Linked DNA regions of Catalinimonas alkaloidigena. The protein of the gene in region 1 interacts with the protein of each later gene in a pairwise test. Links are inferred from orthologs where the notes say so. Each region holds a gene or a part of one and is shown in the gene's direction. Other genes may lie near its edges. The genes, in order: eno and rpe.

The links.
Region 2: the proteins of eno (region 1) and rpe interact in binary tests that used the Escherichia coli proteins (3 or more experiments, as listed by UniProt). The link is inferred for Catalinimonas alkaloidigena from one-to-one orthologs.

Annotation. Positions count from the first base shown.
Region 1 is NZ_JAQFIL010000001.1:963,551-972,695, forward strand. The notes cover bases 1,201-4,008. They hold eno (phosphopyruvate hydratase), read left to right. Parts: upstream 1,201-1,871; coding sequence 1,872-3,146; downstream 3,147-4,008. Other genes in these bases: carA (glutamine-hydrolyzing carbamoyl-phosphate synthase small subunit), read left to right, coding at 1,201-1,815; OKW21_RS04105 (FtsB family cell division protein), read left to right, coding at 3,271-3,567; OKW21_RS04110 (hypothetical protein), read left to right, coding at 3,581-4,008. In the rest of the region: rplQ (50S ribosomal protein L17), read left to right, coding at 1-615; more of carA, read left to right, coding at 715-1,200; more of OKW21_RS04110, read left to right, coding at 4,009-4,120; OKW21_RS04115 (Ldh family oxidoreductase), read right to left, coding at 4,110-5,189; OKW21_RS04120 (Ppx/GppA phosphatase family protein), read right to left, coding at 5,200-6,147; OKW21_RS04125 (acyl-CoA carboxylase subunit beta), read left to right, coding at 6,383-7,888; OKW21_RS04130 (endonuclease/exonuclease/phosphatase family protein), read left to right, coding at 7,960-8,991; OKW21_RS04135 (rhomboid family intramembrane serine protease), read left to right, coding at 8,996-9,145. UniProt on the Escherichia coli protein: Catalyzes the reversible conversion of 2-phosphoglycerate (2-PG) into phosphoenolpyruvate (PEP). It is essential for the degradation of carbohydrates via glycolysis.
Region 2 is NZ_JAQFIL010000001.1:1,388,262-1,397,525, forward strand. What follows is about bases 3,665-6,591. They hold rpe (ribulose-phosphate 3-epimerase), read left to right. Parts: upstream 3,665-4,754; coding sequence 4,755-5,429; downstream 5,430-6,591. Other genes in these bases: OKW21_RS05870 (S8 family serine peptidase), read left to right, coding at 3,665-4,627; OKW21_RS05880 (TonB-dependent receptor), read left to right, coding at 5,437-6,591. Outside these bases: OKW21_RS05845 (DUF3667 domain-containing protein), read right to left, coding at 1-677; trpF (phosphoribosylanthranilate isomerase), read right to left, coding at 732-1,364; OKW21_RS05855 (thioredoxin family protein), read left to right, coding at 1,482-1,799; OKW21_RS05860 (DUF6952 family protein), read left to right, coding at 1,819-2,061; OKW21_RS05865 (hypothetical protein), read left to right, coding at 2,212-2,940; more of OKW21_RS05870, read left to right, coding at 3,017-3,664; more of OKW21_RS05880, read left to right, coding at 6,592-7,827; OKW21_RS05885 (hypothetical protein), read right to left, coding at 7,832-8,233; OKW21_RS05890 (penicillin-binding protein activator LpoB), read left to right, coding at 8,486-9,073; OKW21_RS05895 (COG3014 family protein), read left to right, coding at 9,125-9,264. UniProt on the Escherichia coli protein: Catalyzes the reversible epimerization of D-ribulose 5-phosphate to D-xylulose 5-phosphate.

The DNA of each region.
Region 1 (9,145 bases):
CATCGTAAAGCGATGTTGGCAAATATGGCTTCGTCTTTGATTCTTCATAAACGGATCACCACTACTGTGGCTAAAGCGAAGGCGTTAAGGAAATATGTAGAGCCTTTGATAACCAGGTCTAAGGCAGATACCACCCATTCCAGAAGGGTTGTATTCTCATATTTACAAGATAAAACTTCAGCCCAAGTACTTTTTAATGAAGTAGCTGAAAGAGTAGCTGAAAGGCCCGGTGGATATACTCGTATCATAAAGCTAGGTAACCGTCTTGGAGACAATGCGGATATGTGTTTGATTGAGTTGGTTGACTTCAATGAGACATACATGCAGGAGGATACTACTAAGAAGAAAAGCACTAGGAGAAGTCGTAGATCTGGTAAGAAAAGTTCTTCTAAAAGTGAAGCTAAGTCGTCAACTGCAGAAGCAACAGAGGTAGAAGATAAGAAAGAGTCTCAACCTACTACTGCTGGAGATACAGTAACTGATGAAGCTGAAACCACTGAAGTAGAAGAAAAAAAAGAAGCTTCAACAACAGATGAAAAAGTTGAAGGTAAAGCAGATGATCAATCTAAAGAAGCAGACGATTCCAGTGATTCTGAAGATAAAGAGAACAAATAGCATCATATTATCCTTTATAGAGGGGTTAAGCTGTTTTAGTCAACAGCTTAATCCCTTTTTTTTTATTAGTTTATTATTAAAATTGCTCAAAACTACCCTATGAAGCCCGACAAAAAAGCAACAGCTGTCTTACTCCTTGAAGATGGCACATATTTTCATGGTAATGCAATAGGAAAAATTGGGACTAAAGGTGGAGAAATTTGTTTTAACACTGGTATGTCCGGTTACCAAGAAATTTACACCGATCCTTCATATTATGGTCAGATAATCGTCAATACAACCTCTCATATTGGTAATTATGGAGTCTTGGATTCTGAACAGGAGTCTAATACGCCGAAAATTAGCGCTTTGGTTGTAAATGATTTTTCTAATGTTTATAGCCGTGAAAAAGCTGATCATGATCTTCAGCATTTTTTAGAAAATGCTGGAATTGTCGGTATTACGAATATAGATACAAGAAAGCTTGTCAGACATATCAGGTCTAAGGGAGCTATGAATGCAGTAATTTCCTCAGAACTTACTGATCTCAAAGAGTTGAAGAAAATATTAGATGAGGTTCCTTCAATGGCTGGGCTGGAACTTTCCTCCCAAGTATGTACTAAGGACGAGTATTATTATGGACATGAGAGTGCTCCAAAAAAAGTGGCAGTAATTGATTTGGGGATTAAGACAAGCATCTTGAAAAACCTTACCGAGCGTGGTTGTTATTGCAAAATTTTCCCCGCCAAAACAAGCTATGAAAAGATTAAAGCATGGGGGGCTGATGGGTATTTCGTGTCCAACGGACCAGGGGATCCCGGAGCTATGGAATACGCTGTAGACACCGTAAAGAAGATTTTAGAAGAAGATCGCCCCTTGTTTGGCATTTGTCTAGGTCACCAGATCTTAGCAAGAGCAAATAATATTTCTACCTACAAAATGCATCACGGTCATCGTGGATTAAATCATCCGGTAAAAAATTTAGAGACTGGTAAAAGTGAAATTACTTCTCAGAACCATGGTTTCTCAGTAAACTTGGAAGAGGCTGAGAAGATGAAAAATCTCAAGGTGACACACATCAATTTAAATGATAATACTGTGGCAGGCATTAAAATGCTGGACAAAAAAGCATTTTCAGTACAATACCACCCTGAATCGTCACCTGGTCCTCATGATTCACGTTATCTTTTTGATCAATTCGTGAAGCTGATGAATACTTAATCCATAACATTCTTTAAATTTGCCCCTAATCTAAAAGCGCACTTAATTTTTATCTTATGAGTATTATTAAGAAAATTCACGCCCGTCAAATCCTTGATTCCAGAGGTAATCCAACAGTTGAAGTTGATGTCATTACAGAAAATAATGTTTTGGGAAGAGCCGCTGTGCCTTCAGGAGCTTCTACCGGTCAACATGAGGCAGTAGAGCTGAGGGATAATGACAAAAGTCTTTTCATGGGAAAAGGAGTAACTAAAGCGGTTGATAATGTAAATAGTGCAATTGCCCAGAAATTATTAGGAGTATCTATATTTGAGCAAACGCTCATAGACCATACCATGCTCGATATTGATGGTACTGCCAACAAGTCTAAGCTTGGTGCAAACGCGATACTTGGAGTCTCATTGGCAGTTGCTAAAGCTGCTGCACTTGAGCTGGGCCAACCATTATATAAGTATATCGGAGGTGTAAATGCTAACACGCTTCCTGTACCTATGATGAATATTCTGAATGGAGGAAGCCATGCGGATAATGCGATAGATTTTCAGGAGTTCATGATCATGCCCGTAAAGGCTGAAAGCTTTTCTGAGGCCCTTCGTATGGGTACTGAGGTTTTTCATCACCTGAAAAATGTACTGAAAAGTAAAAATCTTTCTACAAATGTAGGAGATGAAGGTGGTTTTGCTCCTAATATTACTTCAAATAAAGAAGCAATTGAAGTCGTACTTCAGGCTATTGAAAAAGCTGGCTACAAGCCAGGTGAAGAAATTTTTATTGCTCTTGATGCTGCCTCTACTGAGTTTTATGACAGCGAAAAGGGCGTTTATAAGTTTGAGTCTTCAGGAGAAGAGCTGAATTCCTCCGATATGGCGAATTACTGGAAGGAATGGGTAGATCAATACCCTATTATTTCAATTGAAGACGGAATGAGTGAAGATGATTGGGCTGGTTGGAAGACTCATACCGACTTACTGAAAGATAAATGCCAACTGGTAGGTGATGATCTTTTTGTTACTAACGTTAAACGTCTACAGGATGGAATTGATCAAGGTGTTGGTAATTCTATTTTAATCAAAGTGAATCAGATTGGTTCTCTTACCGAGACAATTGATACAGTGAATCTTGCTAAAAGAAATGGTTACAAAAGTGTAATCTCACACCGTTCAGGAGAAACTGAAGATAATTTCATCGCAGATTTAGCTGTGGCACTAAATGCTGGTCAGATCAAGACAGGCTCAGCCTCTCGTTCTGATAGAATGGCTAAGTATAATCAACTATTGAGAATTCAGGAGCAATTGGGGCAAGTAGCCTACTTTCCTGGAAAATTGTTGTAACAGATTATCAGAATTAGTACAAAATTGATTAGTTTAATGCAACCCAATTTTGGGTTGCATTTTCTTTTTATAGTGAATGCAATCAATTTAATTTGCTATACGTTTACTTACTAAACAGATATGCATGCGCTTCCTCAATAAAATTCCAAAATTTATTAAGAGTTTTTACTTCCTTTTCACTTTGGGGTTTGTGATATGGATGCTTTTTCTGGATACCAATGATATAGGTTCACAGATAATGCTGACCAGGAAGCTTAATGCACTAGAAAAAGAGAAAGAATTTTATCAGGAAAAAATTGACCAGGTGGAGAAAGACCGTAAAGAATTGCTGAGTAACGATGAACTGCTTGAGAAGTTTGCCCGTGAAAAGTACCTGATGAAAAAGCCTGATGAAGATGTATATGTCATTATTAAGCAATAAACAACATTTACATATGAAGCAAATGATTGCCGCTATAGTCCTTATTTTTAGTAGTCATATTTTATTTGCACAAGAAGAAACAACAAGAGAAGAAAGAAGCAGCAGCGATTTTTGGGAAAGAATTTCAGTAGGCGGTAATTTTGGTTTACAGTTTGGATCAGTGACCTATATTGATCTTTCTCCTATGATAGGCTATCGCTTCACTGATCAGTTTACTGCTGGCCCAGGCTTTACTTATCGTTACTTAAAATATAGAGGGTACGAGGCAAGCAGTATTTATGGAGGAAGCTTTTTTGCCCGTCACCTTATCGGAAAACAGTTCTTTGCTCAGGTACAGTATGAAAGCCTGAGTACCGAATATCTTACTGTCGTAAACCAGGAACCCTATTTCAAACGAGACTGGGTGTCAGGATTTTTTGTAGGTGGAGGTTTGTACCAACCTTTGGGAAGAAGAGGAGCTGTATTACTCTCTGCGATGTATAACCTAATGTATGATAACATCAAGTCTCCTTACAATAGCCCCTGGGTGCTAAATGTGGGTTTTACTTTATAAAAGGGATAGAAAATTTTTCTGCTAATCCTCTTAAATCTTTTACAACAGGTTCAAGAATAGGTATTCCCTCTTTACTTCTGATACTTTCCATTTCTCTTTCAGGGTCACCTGGTATCTGTACTTTTTCCTGATGATCAACCGTATCGGCAGAACGAAAACGTTGAATCCACTGATCCATGTGTTTCTTAAATTCATCTGCAGGACGAAAAGCATCTACCCGCATTGCACCCAAAAAATGTCCAATTCCTTCACCTACAGGATCTTTGACTAAGGGTAGAAAGCTAACAAAAGGAGGTACCCAGGGACCGTAATTTGCTCCCGAAAAAATTGCTGAAAATATATCTACGATGGAACCCAGGCAATATCCTTTGTGACTACCATGGACTCTGTCACTGCCCAATGGAAGCAATGCACCACCTTCAGAAAGCTCGCCGGGATTCTCAGAAGGCTGACCTTGGGCATTTTGGACCCATCCGAGAGGTGCTTTTTCCTGTTTTCTTTGCAAAATTTCTAATTTGCCATTCGCTACAGTGGTTGTCGCAAAATCAGCGACAAAAGGCGGCTGTTGATTAGCAGGGATGGCAACTGCGATAGGATTAGTGCCTAGTAAGCGTTCGGTTGCAAAGGTAGGAGCTACCAGGGGGCTGGCGTTGGTCATGGCAAGTCCAATCATATCTTTTTCTAAGCCCATCATAGCGTGGTAGCCAGCTATACCGAAGTGGTTTGAGTTTCTTACACTAACCCAACCGGTACCAGCAGAGGATGCTTTTTCCATAGCCACTTTCATGGCAAAAGGAGCTACAACCAGCCCTAAACCTTCATCTCCATCAATTACAGCAGTACTTGGAGTTTCATGTACGATCTGTATAGCAGGCTTAACATTAATTCTTTTCTTCTCCCATAACCTCACATAGCCAGTAAGCCGTGCTACTCCATGAGAGTCCACTCCCCGGAGATCTGCTTTGAGTAGAACTTCTGCTGCCAGCTCAGCATCATTATTGGGACAGCCTATTTTCCTAAATACATTATAAGTAAAATTGTAGAGGTCAGTGTGTTTGAAGTGCTGCATGTAACTACTGTTACTGATTTGCTATGAGTTGATTAGAAACACATCGTAATAAGCCTTCTTTAAGTGCAAAGGCTGAAACTCTGATATTTCGTATCTGATATTTATCCAAAACATAGTGGATTAACCATGAGGCTACCACAATCATATCAGCTCTTAGTTCAATCATTCCTGGGATGGTCATCCTCTCAGCATGATTTTTTTCATTGAGAGCCTGATGAGTTTTTAAATAGTGCTCGTAAGTAAGTGGTAACTCAGATGCATCGGGCTTAACATTGATATCTTGATCAATGACATAAATATCGCTTAATGTATCGAAAGTACCTGATGCACCGATTAATGTTTTTGGTTGAAATTTTTTGACGGCTTTAGTTAAACTAAGTAGCTTATTATCAAAATATTGTAAAAGTTGTTCTACATTCTCTCTGGAGATAGGGTCCGTAATATCAAATAATTCCAAAAGACGTTGCGCACCAATTTCATAGCTCTGCTTCCAGAGCACAAACTGATCGTTGCAAATAATAAATTCCACGCTTCCTCCGCCAATGTCCATGATAAGAGCATTTTCAGCCTCAAGAGCCATGGCCTCTCTTACACCATAGTAAATATAATCAGCCTCAAGCTCACCAGGAATAATATCTATGGATATACTCGTTTCATCATAAATCCGCTTTGCTAAAGATGCTCCATTTTTAGCATTACGAAAAGCACTTGTGGCGGTAGCTACTACATGATCTATCTTGAACTTATCAATCATGTCTTTAAAGTGCTGAACGGTTGAAAGAGCTCTTAACTGAGCTTCTTCATTAATCATTCCCTGATTAATTCCTCCACGACCAATCATCACAGCTTTACGCTCACGATGTATTATGTGAAAGCGTTGATAACTGTCAATGCTTACAATAAGCAAATGAAAGGTGTTGGTACCTAAATCAATTACGGCAATTTTTTGCTTCTCCATATCTGAAAGCTATCCCACAATGAATAGCATATATGCATTTGTTTAATGTAAATGCACTGCGAAAATAAATGGTTTCTTATATATAACTATATTTAACACAAATAAATTAATATTTACTATGAAAGAAAGGCAAAATAACGCTTCGCATGAAGATGCTCGGCATGATAATGCTCAGCAAGGATATGTAGCAATTACTAAAGCTGAAAAACTACAACAACTTGAAGAAAAAAATAAGATGGCATTGCTGGGGGGGGGAGAGAAACGAATCAAAGCCCAACATGATAAAGGGAAGCTAACGGCTAGAGAAAGGGTAACCCTTTTGCTGGATGAAGGTTCGTTTGAAGAAACAGGTAAGTTTGTTGAGCATCGCAGTACTTCATTCGGACTGGAAAAACAAAAGTATTTAGGTGATGGCGTAGTTACGGGTTATGGTACATTGGATGGACGTTTGGTCTATGTTTACTCTCAGGACTTTACAGTCTTTGGAGGATCTTTATCAGAAGCTCATGCTGAAAAAATTGTAAAAATCATGGATCTGGCTATGAAAAACGGAGCACCTATCATTGGCTTGAATGACTCAGGAGGTGCCAGAATTCAGGAAGGCGTGGTCTCATTAGGTGGATACGCCGATATATTTTACCGAAATACTTTAGCTTCAGGCGTTATTCCACAGATTTCAGCGGTAATGGGGCCTTGTGCCGGTGGTGCAGTCTATTCTCCTGCTATAACCGATTTTATCTTTATGGTTGAAAAAACCTCCTATATGTTTGTTACAGGTCCTCACGTAGTAAAGACCGTCACTCAGGAAGATGTAACAGCTGAAGAGTTAGGGGGAGCGATTACCCATAGTACAAAAAGTGGAGTGACACATTTTGCGTGTAAAAATGAATTACAGTGTATAAAAGACATTCGTCACTTGGTAAGCTATCTACCCCAGAACTGTGAAGAGGATGCCCCACACCTTGAATACCAGCCTAAAGAAGACGAAAGTAGGGCAGCTTTGGATGATATCGTACCAGAAAACCCTAATCAGCCCTATGATATGCGTGATGTGGTCAGTGGCATAGTGGATGAGGGTAGCTTTATGGAAGTTCATAAGAATTTTGCTGAAAACATAGTAGTTGGTTTTGCCAGGCTAGGGGGGAGGAGTATAGGAATAGTAGGCAATCAACCAGCTACTTTGGCGGGTGTATTGGATATCAATGCCAGTGTAAAAGGAGCTCGTTTTGTTCGTTTCTGTGATAGTTTTAATATCCCTTTACTGGTTTTAGAAGATGTACCAGGCTTTTTACCCGGAACAGACCAGGAGTGGAATGCGATTATTACCAATGGTGCAAAGTTACTTTATGCTTTCAGTGAGGCTACGGTTCCTCGCGTGACAGTAATTACGCGTAAAGCTTATGGAGGGGCTTATGATGTGATGAATTCTAAACATATTGGCGCTGATATGAATTATGCCTGGCCTAGTGCAGAAATTGCAGTAATGGGGGCCAAAGGAGCGTCTGAGATTATTTTCAGGAAGGAAATCAAAGAGGCTGATGATCCGGAGGCTAAACTTCAGGAAAAAATAGATGAATATACCACCACTTTTGCTAATCCTTATATGGCGGCTAAAAGAGGATATATTGATGAAGTAATCTATCCTCATCAAACAAGAGCTAAGCTGATGAGGGCTTTCAAAATGCTGGAAAATAAAGTGGATAAGTTACCAAAGAAGAAACATGGCAATATTCCTCTTTAGGTAATGTAAGGCAGAAGTTTGTTGTGTATTAGGATCTAGCCAGACTTATCTTGTAGCTAAATTGGTTGCAGATGAAGCAGATTGTTTTTGGGTTAGTATTTTTATCAGTAATTAGGGTTGGGTATTCACAGGAGAATTTTGACCAGCCTTCTGACGAAGTACAAATTATTTTCTGGAATGTAGAGAATCTTTTTGATACGCAGGATGACAGCCTGAAAAACGACGACGAATTTTTGCCTTATGGCATCAGAGGATGGAATAGAGAACGTTATCAAAAAAAATTATTCCACATATATAAAACCTTACTTGCTGCCGGTCAATGGAAGTTCCCGGGGCTTATTGCACTCGCTGAAATTGAAAATGTAAGTGTGTTGAGAGATCTGCTTGAACAAACTCCATTGCAAAGAGCTGGTTATGACATCATTCATCAGGAATCAGAAGACAGGAGAGGAATTGATTTGGCAATATTATACAGGCCGGCGCTTATCCAGCCTTTAGATACAAACTTTATCCGACTTACATTTCCTGATGATACGTATCGGAAAACAAGAGATATAATCTATCTGAAAGCCAAGCTTCAGGAAAGCTTGGAATTTCATCTTTTTGTCAATCACTGGCCATCTCGTTACGGCGGCGGTAAATCATCAGAGTCACGCAGAATCTATGCTGCTTCGGTAGTGAGAGAAAGAGTGGAAAGAATCATAGATCAGGAAGCTAATGCGTCAGTGATAGTCACCGGAGACTTCAATGACTCTCCTGATGATCCAAGTTTACAACTGTTAGCGGGCAAAGATTCCAGCCTGGTGATCATCTCTAACAAGCATTTTGACGGGACGCATAAGCATCAAGGTTTGTGGAGTCATTTTGATCAAATGTGGGTTAGCAAGCCGCTGTTGATGAGTGACAGATTTTATGTGAAGAGTCAAACAGCAAAGGTTTTTCATCCTGATTGGTTACTTGAAAAAGATAAGACCTATGGTGGTGTTAAACCCAATAGAACTTATGCTGGTTACCAATATCATGGAGGATTTAGTGATCATCTGCCGCTTATGCTTACATTAAAGACTATGGCTGAAACATCAGCAGAAAAAGAACAAAAATAATAATATGCAAAGTATCAGCAGAAGTATTATTGTACCGGCAAGATTAATTATGGTCATGTGGGCGGTATTGCTCTTTGAGTATACCTATCGGATTGATTTAGCGCTTTTTGGTATCATGCCCCGTACAATAAGAGGGATGGTGGGTATAGTAACT
Region 2 (9,264 bases), 430 kb from region 1 along the record:
TATAGGTGTTTGTGCCTGAAATAGAGAAGCTTGAGTATGAAAGCAAAGAGAGGCAAGAGCATAAACATCATGATTGGGGCATTCTGCATGACATAGGCAACAAATACCTCAAAATCCTGGCGAACTACCTTGCGCAACTGCCTGAACGCTAGACTTCCAAAATAAGAATCCAATCTGACATTGATCTCACCAAAAGATCGTAATGAATCCAGGGCTTCGTAGTCTGATAAAGTCTCATCTTCCAGTATAGAGCCCATAATTTCCCACTGATTGATGACGACTGAATCAAGCGGGTTAGAAAGGGAGTCTTGCAGTAAAGCTACATTTGTATCCTTACTACTTTCTTCGGGAACTATATTATCGGTTAACCACAGCGTACTGAGAAAAAAGAAAACTACACTAATGATGATGTACAGCCGCAGAGGGTGTACATAACTGACTCTTTTGCCTTCGTTGAAACGTAGCGTAAGAAAGCCCGGTGCTATGACGAAGGGTTTGATACTTCGGGCAAAATTGGTATCAAATGAGAAATAGTTGATGAAAAACTCTTTCACCAGCGTTCCAAATGATACGTTCTGGTCATTATTCTCCTGTCCGCAGCGAGGGCAGTAATGATAAATTTCATTGAGTGATAGCCCACAGTTGAGGCAATCTTTCGTTTTTCTACGGATTCGCATACTTTAAAATCAAAAGGATGGCAATTCTGATCCTCCCTTAACAGCTAGCTTTGGTCATTCCTCAAGATCATCCACCTCAATAGTTTCCAGAATATCTGCCAGGTCATCAAAATCCTTGTAACCGGGTTTGATTTCGTCTCCTCCTTTCAGGGCTATTCCTTTGAGAGGGTGATTTTCAATGGTTTCCAGCACATTTTCCTGACTGAGTCCAAAGCCCAGCAGGATGGGATATTTACCAGCAAGCTTCAATACTTTTTCTAAGGCTTGGGGATCCGGATTTTCCTCTGAGTTTTCAAGGAGGAAATAAGTAACATCCGGGGCTGTGTTTTCCAGTAGTTGTTCCAGAGACGCTACCTCCTGGCTTTCCAGGTCAATTTTCAGAATGATAGGTACTTGTAGTAAATTCAAAGAAGGTAAAAACTCAGGCCGCGTAATCTGCAGATAATCCACTTGCGGGTATTGCTGCAGAATCTCTCTGATTTGCTCGGGTTCGCTTTCGTCAAACTCAGCTGCGAAAGCCACACCTGAAATCCATTCGGCAATGGCTGTATACTTGTCAGGACCCATAAAATTTGGATCCTGAGGTTCAAAGCTAAAGCCTAGTATATCTACTATCATCCCAGCGCAATAGCGGGCATCACTCAAATTATTGATTCCACCTATTTTTACGAATGTTTTTAAAGCCATAGTAATTTTATTGATTCAAATAAGAAAAATTCTTAAACAATAAACTTTTTTATATCGTTTCTCGTAACTAGAAAGCAATTTTATATTAGGTAAATTAAAAAAAACAAATCTAACAGAATGGCTGTAGAACTTATAGAAGATTCAGAATTTCAGGAAAAATTGAAGCAGCAGAATAAAGTAATTGTAAAATATTATGCGGACTGGTGCGGTAGCTGTAGGTTATTCAAGCCCAAATACAGGCGTTTGTCTGAAGATCAGCGTTTTGATGATGTGACTTTTCTGGATGTAAATGCAGAAAAGAACCCTGAAGCCAGAAAAGCGGCAGGCGTCACTAATCTGCCTTTTTTCGCAGTTTTTAAAAATGGTGAACTACTGGATTCGGTAGCTTCCAGTAAAGAAGAAGCCGTTGTAGAACTCATTGAAAAGTTAAACTAGAAAAAGCTGATTAAATATTATGAAAATAGCTGTTGTCAAGAAGTTAGTAGAAAATCAATCCCTGGAAGACTTAATATCGGCAGAGGAAGCATTAGTTGAAGAGCAGCCTTTACCCATTGAGGTAAATGGAGAAGATGAAGGAGAGAAACTGACACATATTCTGGCTGCCATCTTTATCCTTGAAAGAATGAAAGACGAAGGCGTTGATTTTAAATCCGCACTTAGAGAATATACCAGAAGAGTTAGAGAATCTATTAGTTGATGTACTGATGGTTCTCATCAAATGCATATAACGGGCTTATGGTCCGTTATTTTTTTGTCTTTTTATCACATTGAGGCGCATTCCCTAAAATATTTGCTGGAATGTCAGGTTACTACTGTAAATTGGCAGCAACAATAATTCAATTTTACATTGCGAGTTTTCAGCCCTATCGTCCTTATTATCATAGCTTTTGTAAGCCTGTCAGCATGCGAGAGCGAGACTATCCCTCCCCAACAAAGCCGTTTGGGCATTGATTATTTTCCTTTGGAAGTAGGTAGATACTCCATTTACAAGGTGGAGGATATAGCATATACCCTGGTAGCTGAACCTGATACACAGCAGTACCTACTCAAAGAAGTTGTGGCTGACTCTTTTCCCGGGCAGGGGGGCGAAACTATCTATAGACTGGAGCGTTTTACCAGTACCACTGATTCAGGTTTCTGGGAACTGGACTCCGTTTGGACCGCCAGGAAAAGTACGCAGCGAATTGTGGTAGTAGAAAATAATGTTCCCCGGATTAAGATTGTCTTTCCAGCTAGCTTTGGACAGCGCTGGGATGCTAATGCGCTGAACAGTCGTGAGGAAACAGCATACGAACTAAGGAACACAAGTCAGACGTTACTAGATGAGGTAGATAGTCCGCTAGACAGTCTGATGTTGGAAAATATGCTTACTGTTGTCCAGGCACAAAGCCAGGATACTATTATTAACAGGATTGAAGCATCGGAAACATATGCGGAAAATCTGGGGCTCTTTTATAAAAAATCGCTTAGATTACATTACTGTGCCAGTGAACCAGAATGTATAGGTTTGGGGATACTGGAATCAGGGCGTATCTACCGACAAACCTTAATTGCTTACGGTCATGAAAATAACTAGACAGCCCGCTCGGACTTCACGCTTGATAAACCATAGCTCACTTGCTCTTCTCAGATTATTTTCAACCCTCCTTATAATGCTATGTTGTGGAAGCTGGGTGCTGGCCCAGGAAAGCCAATATGTAGTGTTCTTTTCTGATAAAGATACCCTTGCCTATGATTTGGATCGCCCTGAAGAATATTTATCCGTTCGTGCGATAGAAAGACGTTACAAGCAGAATATTCCTGTTACATATTCTGATTTTCCGGTAAAAGAGGATTATCTGAAACAGCTAAGAGAGCTGGGAGCTGAGGTATATTACAAAACCCGTTGGTTCAATGGAGCACTCATAGAAGCCACGCCTGAAGAATTAGAGAGCATTCTGGCTGAGAATTTTATTGTGGGTTCCGAACTGGTAAAGCCCAGAGGCAGGGGGGAACGTAGAAAATCAGGCTCATCAACCGGAAAGTCCAGAAGAACAAGAAAGCAGGAAGAACCTCTTGAACAACTGCTCAATATGGAGCAAAACGATATGTTGGGCATAGATGAAATGCATGAAGACGGCTTTAATGGTGAAGGTATGTTAATAGCAGTTTTTGATGGGGGCTTCAGAGGCGTTGATACGGTTGCTTACTTTCAGCACATCTATGAGGATGACCGTATGCTGCCCGGTTATGATTTTGTAGGCAATAGCCCTGATGTCTATCAGTACGGCCAGCATGGTACTGAAGCACTATCCTGCATTGGGGCATATTTGCCGGGTGTGCTGGAAGCAGGTGCATATGGCGCTGACTATATGCTTTGTGTGACAGAAGAGGTAAGTTCAGAATACAGAATTGAGGAATACAATTGGTTATTTGCTGCTGAATATGCCGATAGTACAGGTGCCGACATTATCAGTACATCACTGGGCTATACCACTTTTAATGATTCCGCTATGGATTATAGCTATGAAGACCTGGATGGTCAAAGTGCAGTGATTACCCGTGCAGTGGATGCAGCTACTGACAGAGGGATTATATGTGTAGTAAGTGCTGGAAACGAAGGCTCGGGCAGTTGGCATTATGTATCTCCTCCTGCTGATGCCCAGGACATCCTGGCGGTAGGGGCGGTAAGCCGTACTCGTGATAAAGTATCATTCAGTTCTTATGGACCTTCTGTAGATGGCAGAGTTAAGCCCGATGTATCTGCTTTAGGCTTACAAACGGTGGTTGTTGACGCTTCCGGCAATGTAGTAACTTCTAACGGAACCTCTTTCGCCGCACCTTTGATTGCTGGATTTGTTGCAGGCGTATGGCAGGCTATTCCTCATGCTACCAATGTTGAAATCATAGAAAAGATTCGTTTTTCTGGTGATATGTCCCTCACCCCGAACAATGAAACAGGCTATGGTATTCCTGATTACAATAGGCTGATGGATAATTACCTGACTCCTATAGAGGACATGCCGCAAAAGCATTATTATAAAGTGTATCCCAATCCGGTAGAAGATAGTGATCTGATCATTGAGCCTTCTAATGGAAATTTTGAAGGGACATTGCACATCAATTTATACAGTCCTGAAGGTAAACTTATGCTTGAGAAAAATGTAGATGAATTCAAACGCAATTCACTCACTTTGGACATGGATGGCCTTTCTCAGGGTGTTTACATTATGCATATTTTGTCAGCTTCGGTTTCTGATACGCTTAAAATTGTTAAGTTTTAAATAGCTTTTTCAGTTGCGCTAAGGGCTGTCGTATTGAATATGCATTGTATCATGCGATGGAAAAAATAAGCTATTTTAATTCTATCTCTTATTTATCCGACCTAGCTTTGTAGCAAAGCAAATCATCATGAAAGATACCGCAATAGCTCCTTCTGTATTAGCCGCTGATTTTGCCAACCTTCAGCGAGATATAGAGATGCTGAATGAAAGTGAAGCCGACTGGATTCATGTGGATATCATGGACGGAATCTTTGTGCCGAACATTTCATTCGGCATACCCGTTTGTCAGGCGATACAAAAACACGCGAAGAAACCGCTGGACGTGCATCTGATGATCAAAAGTCCCGATGACTTTCTGGAAGCATTCAAAGATGCCGGAGCAGACCGTCTTACTGTGCATTATGAAACGCTAAGCCATTTGCACCGTACAATAGGCAAGATCAAAGAACTGGGCTGTAAAGCCGGAGTAGCTTTGAATCCTCATACACCGGTAAGTGGGTTAGAAGATATCATACACGAATTAGATCTGGTGCTAATCATGTCGGTAAATCCGGGTTTTGGAGGGCAGCAATTTATTGAACACACCTACAGCAAAATACTAAAGCTAAAAAAATTAGCTGAGGAGACGCAGGCTGACATCTGGATAGAAATAGACGGGGGAGTAACTGATCAGAATGCAAGTGCTTTGGTAAAAGCAGGAGCTAATGCGCTGGTGGCAGGAAGCTTTGTCTTTAAATCTCCTGAACCACTTTCAACTATTTCTGGCTTAAAAAAAATGACTGCCAGCAAGCAAAGAAATTAGCATAGAGATGCGTTTTGCAATTATCTTTTCTTTTTGTCTTTTCCTTCCAATATCACTGATTTTTGCCCAGGAAGCAGTAGTAAAAGGAGTAGTATTGGATTCCACTGCTTTAGGCATTGCTGAGGTTAATATTCAGGTGGTGGGCAGTGGTAAAGGTACGACTAGCGATTCAAGCGGAAATTTTCAGATCAGGCTTTCCCGAGGTACTTACGAGCTTCTTTTTACCCATTTAGAATATCATTCACGTTCCCGGCAGCTCACTGTTTCAGCGAATGATACCCTTGATATGACTGTGATTATGCAGGCACAGATACGTGTTTTGGATGATGTAGAGGTAAGTGGCCAACAGGATGAATCATTAAGAAGAGAAGCAGGTATCATGACGATAGAGCCTAATGCAGCTCAGGTGACGCCTTCGCCTTTTGGTGATTTTACCAAAGTGCTGGCTACTTTACCTGGCGTGGTAAGCAACAATGAGCTTTCCTCTACATATTCTGTTAGAGGAGGTAATTTTGACGAGAATCTGGTATATGTCAATGATATTCCGGTCTACCGCCCTTTTCTGGTAAGTGCCGGTCAGCAGGAAGGACTCAGTTTTATCAATCCTGATCTGGTAGGTGCCGTCACCTTTTCTTCTGGTGGGTGGCAGGCAAAGTACGGAGATAAGTTGTCTTCTAACCTCAATGTTACTTATAAAACCCCTGACAAGACCAGGGCATCGGCAAGCCTGAGCTTGTTGAATGGCGGAGTTCATGTAGAAGGAAGCAGCAAAAATAAAAAAGTACGCTATCTTATCGGAGGACGCTATAAGACTGCTCAGTATCTGCTCAATACGCTGGAGACCAACGGAGAGTATTTACCCCGATTTCTGGATTTGCAGTCATACCTCAGTTTTGACCTGGACGGTGATCCTGATGTGAACAAGACAGAATTGGGCATTTTGGGTGCTATTTCCGATAATCGCTATCTGGTAAGACCGGAAAGTAGAGAGACCACCTTCGGTACTTTGGATGAACCCTTTCGTCTCTTTGTAGGCTATGTGGGGCAGGAAGTGCTTGATTATCGTACTTATCAGCTGGGACTGAAACTGACACATCGTATCAAGGACTGGTGGACGACCAAACTGATTTCTTCTCGCGTATCTACCCGTGAAAGAGAATATTTTGACCTTGAATCTGGCTACCGCCTATGTGACATTGATATTATGCCCGGTTCTCAAAGCTTTAACCGTTGTGCTACTGTTCTCGGCATCGGTAGCAACTATCGTCATGCCCGAAATAAGCTGGAAGCGGAAATCATCAATTTGGAAAACCGCCATGCTATGAGCCTGGGCAGTAGCAATACGCTGGAATTCGGTCTGGGTTATGCTAATGAACGAATTGACGATATCGTAGAACAGTATGCTTTTAGCGACTCTTCCGGTTATTCTAATATTTACCAGAGCATCAACAATTCCTTAGACCTGAACTCCCATCGTTACTTTGCTTTTGTACAGAATACTACCGAGTGGAATGAGGCGCATACTTTCAATTACGGTCTACGGGTCAACTACTGGACAGTAAATCAGCAGTGGCTCTTTAGTCCCAGATTTCAGTACTCTTACAAGCCGATGGGATTAGGGGATGTGGTTTTTCGTTTTGCCGCCGGAATGTATCAGCAACCTCCATTCTACCGCGAGCTTAGAGACAGGCAGGGTGAGTTGCATACTGATGTGCTGGCACAATCCTCAGTACATTTGATTGCAGGAATGGATTACCGCTTCAGCATGTTCGGCAGAGAGTTTGCCTTACTTTCAGAATTCTACTACAAACACCTCAGCGACGTAAATCCCTATGATGTGGATAATGTGCGTATTCGATACTATGCCGATAATAATGCTACAGCTTACGCAACTGGAGCAGATTTCAGGATCAGCGGTGAGTTTATCCCCGGGGCTGAGTCATGGTTCAGCCTGGGCTTCTTACGGACCCGGGAGGATATTGAAGGTGATGGTTTAGGCTACATCCGTCGTCCGGCTGATCAGCTGGTGAATTTTGGGGTTTTTTTTCAGGATCATCTTCCTAACGATCCCAGTACACGGGTATATGTGAGTTTCTTATATGGTTCAGGCCTGCCATTTGGTCCTCCCGAAAGTGTTGCGTACAGAAACTTCCTGGATGGACCTGACTACAAAAGGTTAGACCTGGGCTTCTCAAAACAGTTGAATTTCAGGAAAGAGAAAACAGAGGAGAACAGCTTTTTCCGCTCTCTTTGGCTTGGACTGGAAGTGCTGAATGTACTGGGAGCAGACAATACTATTTCTTTCAGTTGGATAGATGACGTACAGGGAAGGCAGTATGCTGTACCCAACCGGCTCTCAGCCCGCTTTATCAATCTCAAACTGATTGCTCGTTACTAGGCACTCAGGCTAACAGTAGCTTCTGCGTAAACGTATGGAAATCCTGCAAGTGAGTAGGGGTGAGTTTCAGATGAACATGTTTGCCTTTAAGCAGAGCGGCCTGCAGGATCAGCTTCCTGAATGCGATCAGTGAAAGGAGTCTTTTGCTTAATGCCTGATCAATAATCTTGTTTTCTACCAACTTCTCAAATATATAAGGTGGATGATTTTTAGTCTCTTCCTGGGTCTGTAGACTAACAAACTGGTTTCCCAATGCCAGGCAGGCTTTACAGGCTTTATCCAGCAACTGTAGTAAGTAATGATCCGCAAAAGTAGGAGAGTAGTTTTTTTGCGCCAATCTCTGTTCAAGCTTTACAATGGTGTCACGTAAGATAATAGCTCTTTTTGTCAATAAATCTTCACTCATAAGCATCTGCTTTACGGCTATGCAGCTAATAATGGTTTTGGTAGAAAAATAGCATGTAATAAAAATACAAAAATATTAACGTTTTTCATGAAGTGAAGGCTGTTATTGCTATAAAAAATGAGTTTCTGATAATATTCAGTATAAGCTTACCCGGCTACCATAAAAATTCGTATGCGCTTAATAAAGCTTATTTCGGTATCAATTTTGCCAATATTTCGTTACAAATCACCTTATTGAAATTTTCACTGAACCATGCAATCCCATATCAAATCACTTCCATTGTTCATGCTTATCGCATTGCTCAGCTTTGGCTGCGCCAAGACCGTAACCCGGGTAGATACCAACTCCGACATTGACCTGAGCGGTCGCTGGAATGACGCTGACTCCCGTAGGGTAGCTGAAGCGCTTTCTGAAAGTGTAATTCAGAGTGCCTGGAGAGAAAATTTTACCAACTATAATGGCAGAAAGCCGGTGGTAATTGTGGGGCTTATGACCAATAAAAGCCATGAGCATATTGAGGCAGAGACCTTCATCAAAGACATTGAACGAGAAATGATTCGTAGCGGAACTGTGAGAGTGGTACAGAACAGTGTTTTTCGTGAAAAGCTGAGGCAAGAACGTGCCGACCAGCAAGAGTTTGCTTCTCCTGAAACCGCCAAAAGGTGGGGCGCAGAGTTGGGTGCCGACTTCATGATGTTCGGTACGATCAATTCAATTGTAGACTCTGAAGGTAAACGTCAGGTCACTTTTTACCAGGTAGATTTGGAACTGGCTAACCTGGAAACCAACGAAATTGTATGGCTGGATGGCAAAAAGATTAAGAAGTACATCGTCAACTGATACTAGTGTTGAAGTCCAATTCTTGATTTAAACCATTTGAAGTAATGCTTCATGAAACTCTTCTTTAGAGTAAGATATATCTGCTGGCTGAGTATTTTCTTTCTCTGCTTTTCCTGTGCCTCCTATTATCAGATGAACTATAAGTTCAACCGGTTTTTTGAGGAAGGAGAGATAGAAAAGGCGGAGAAAGT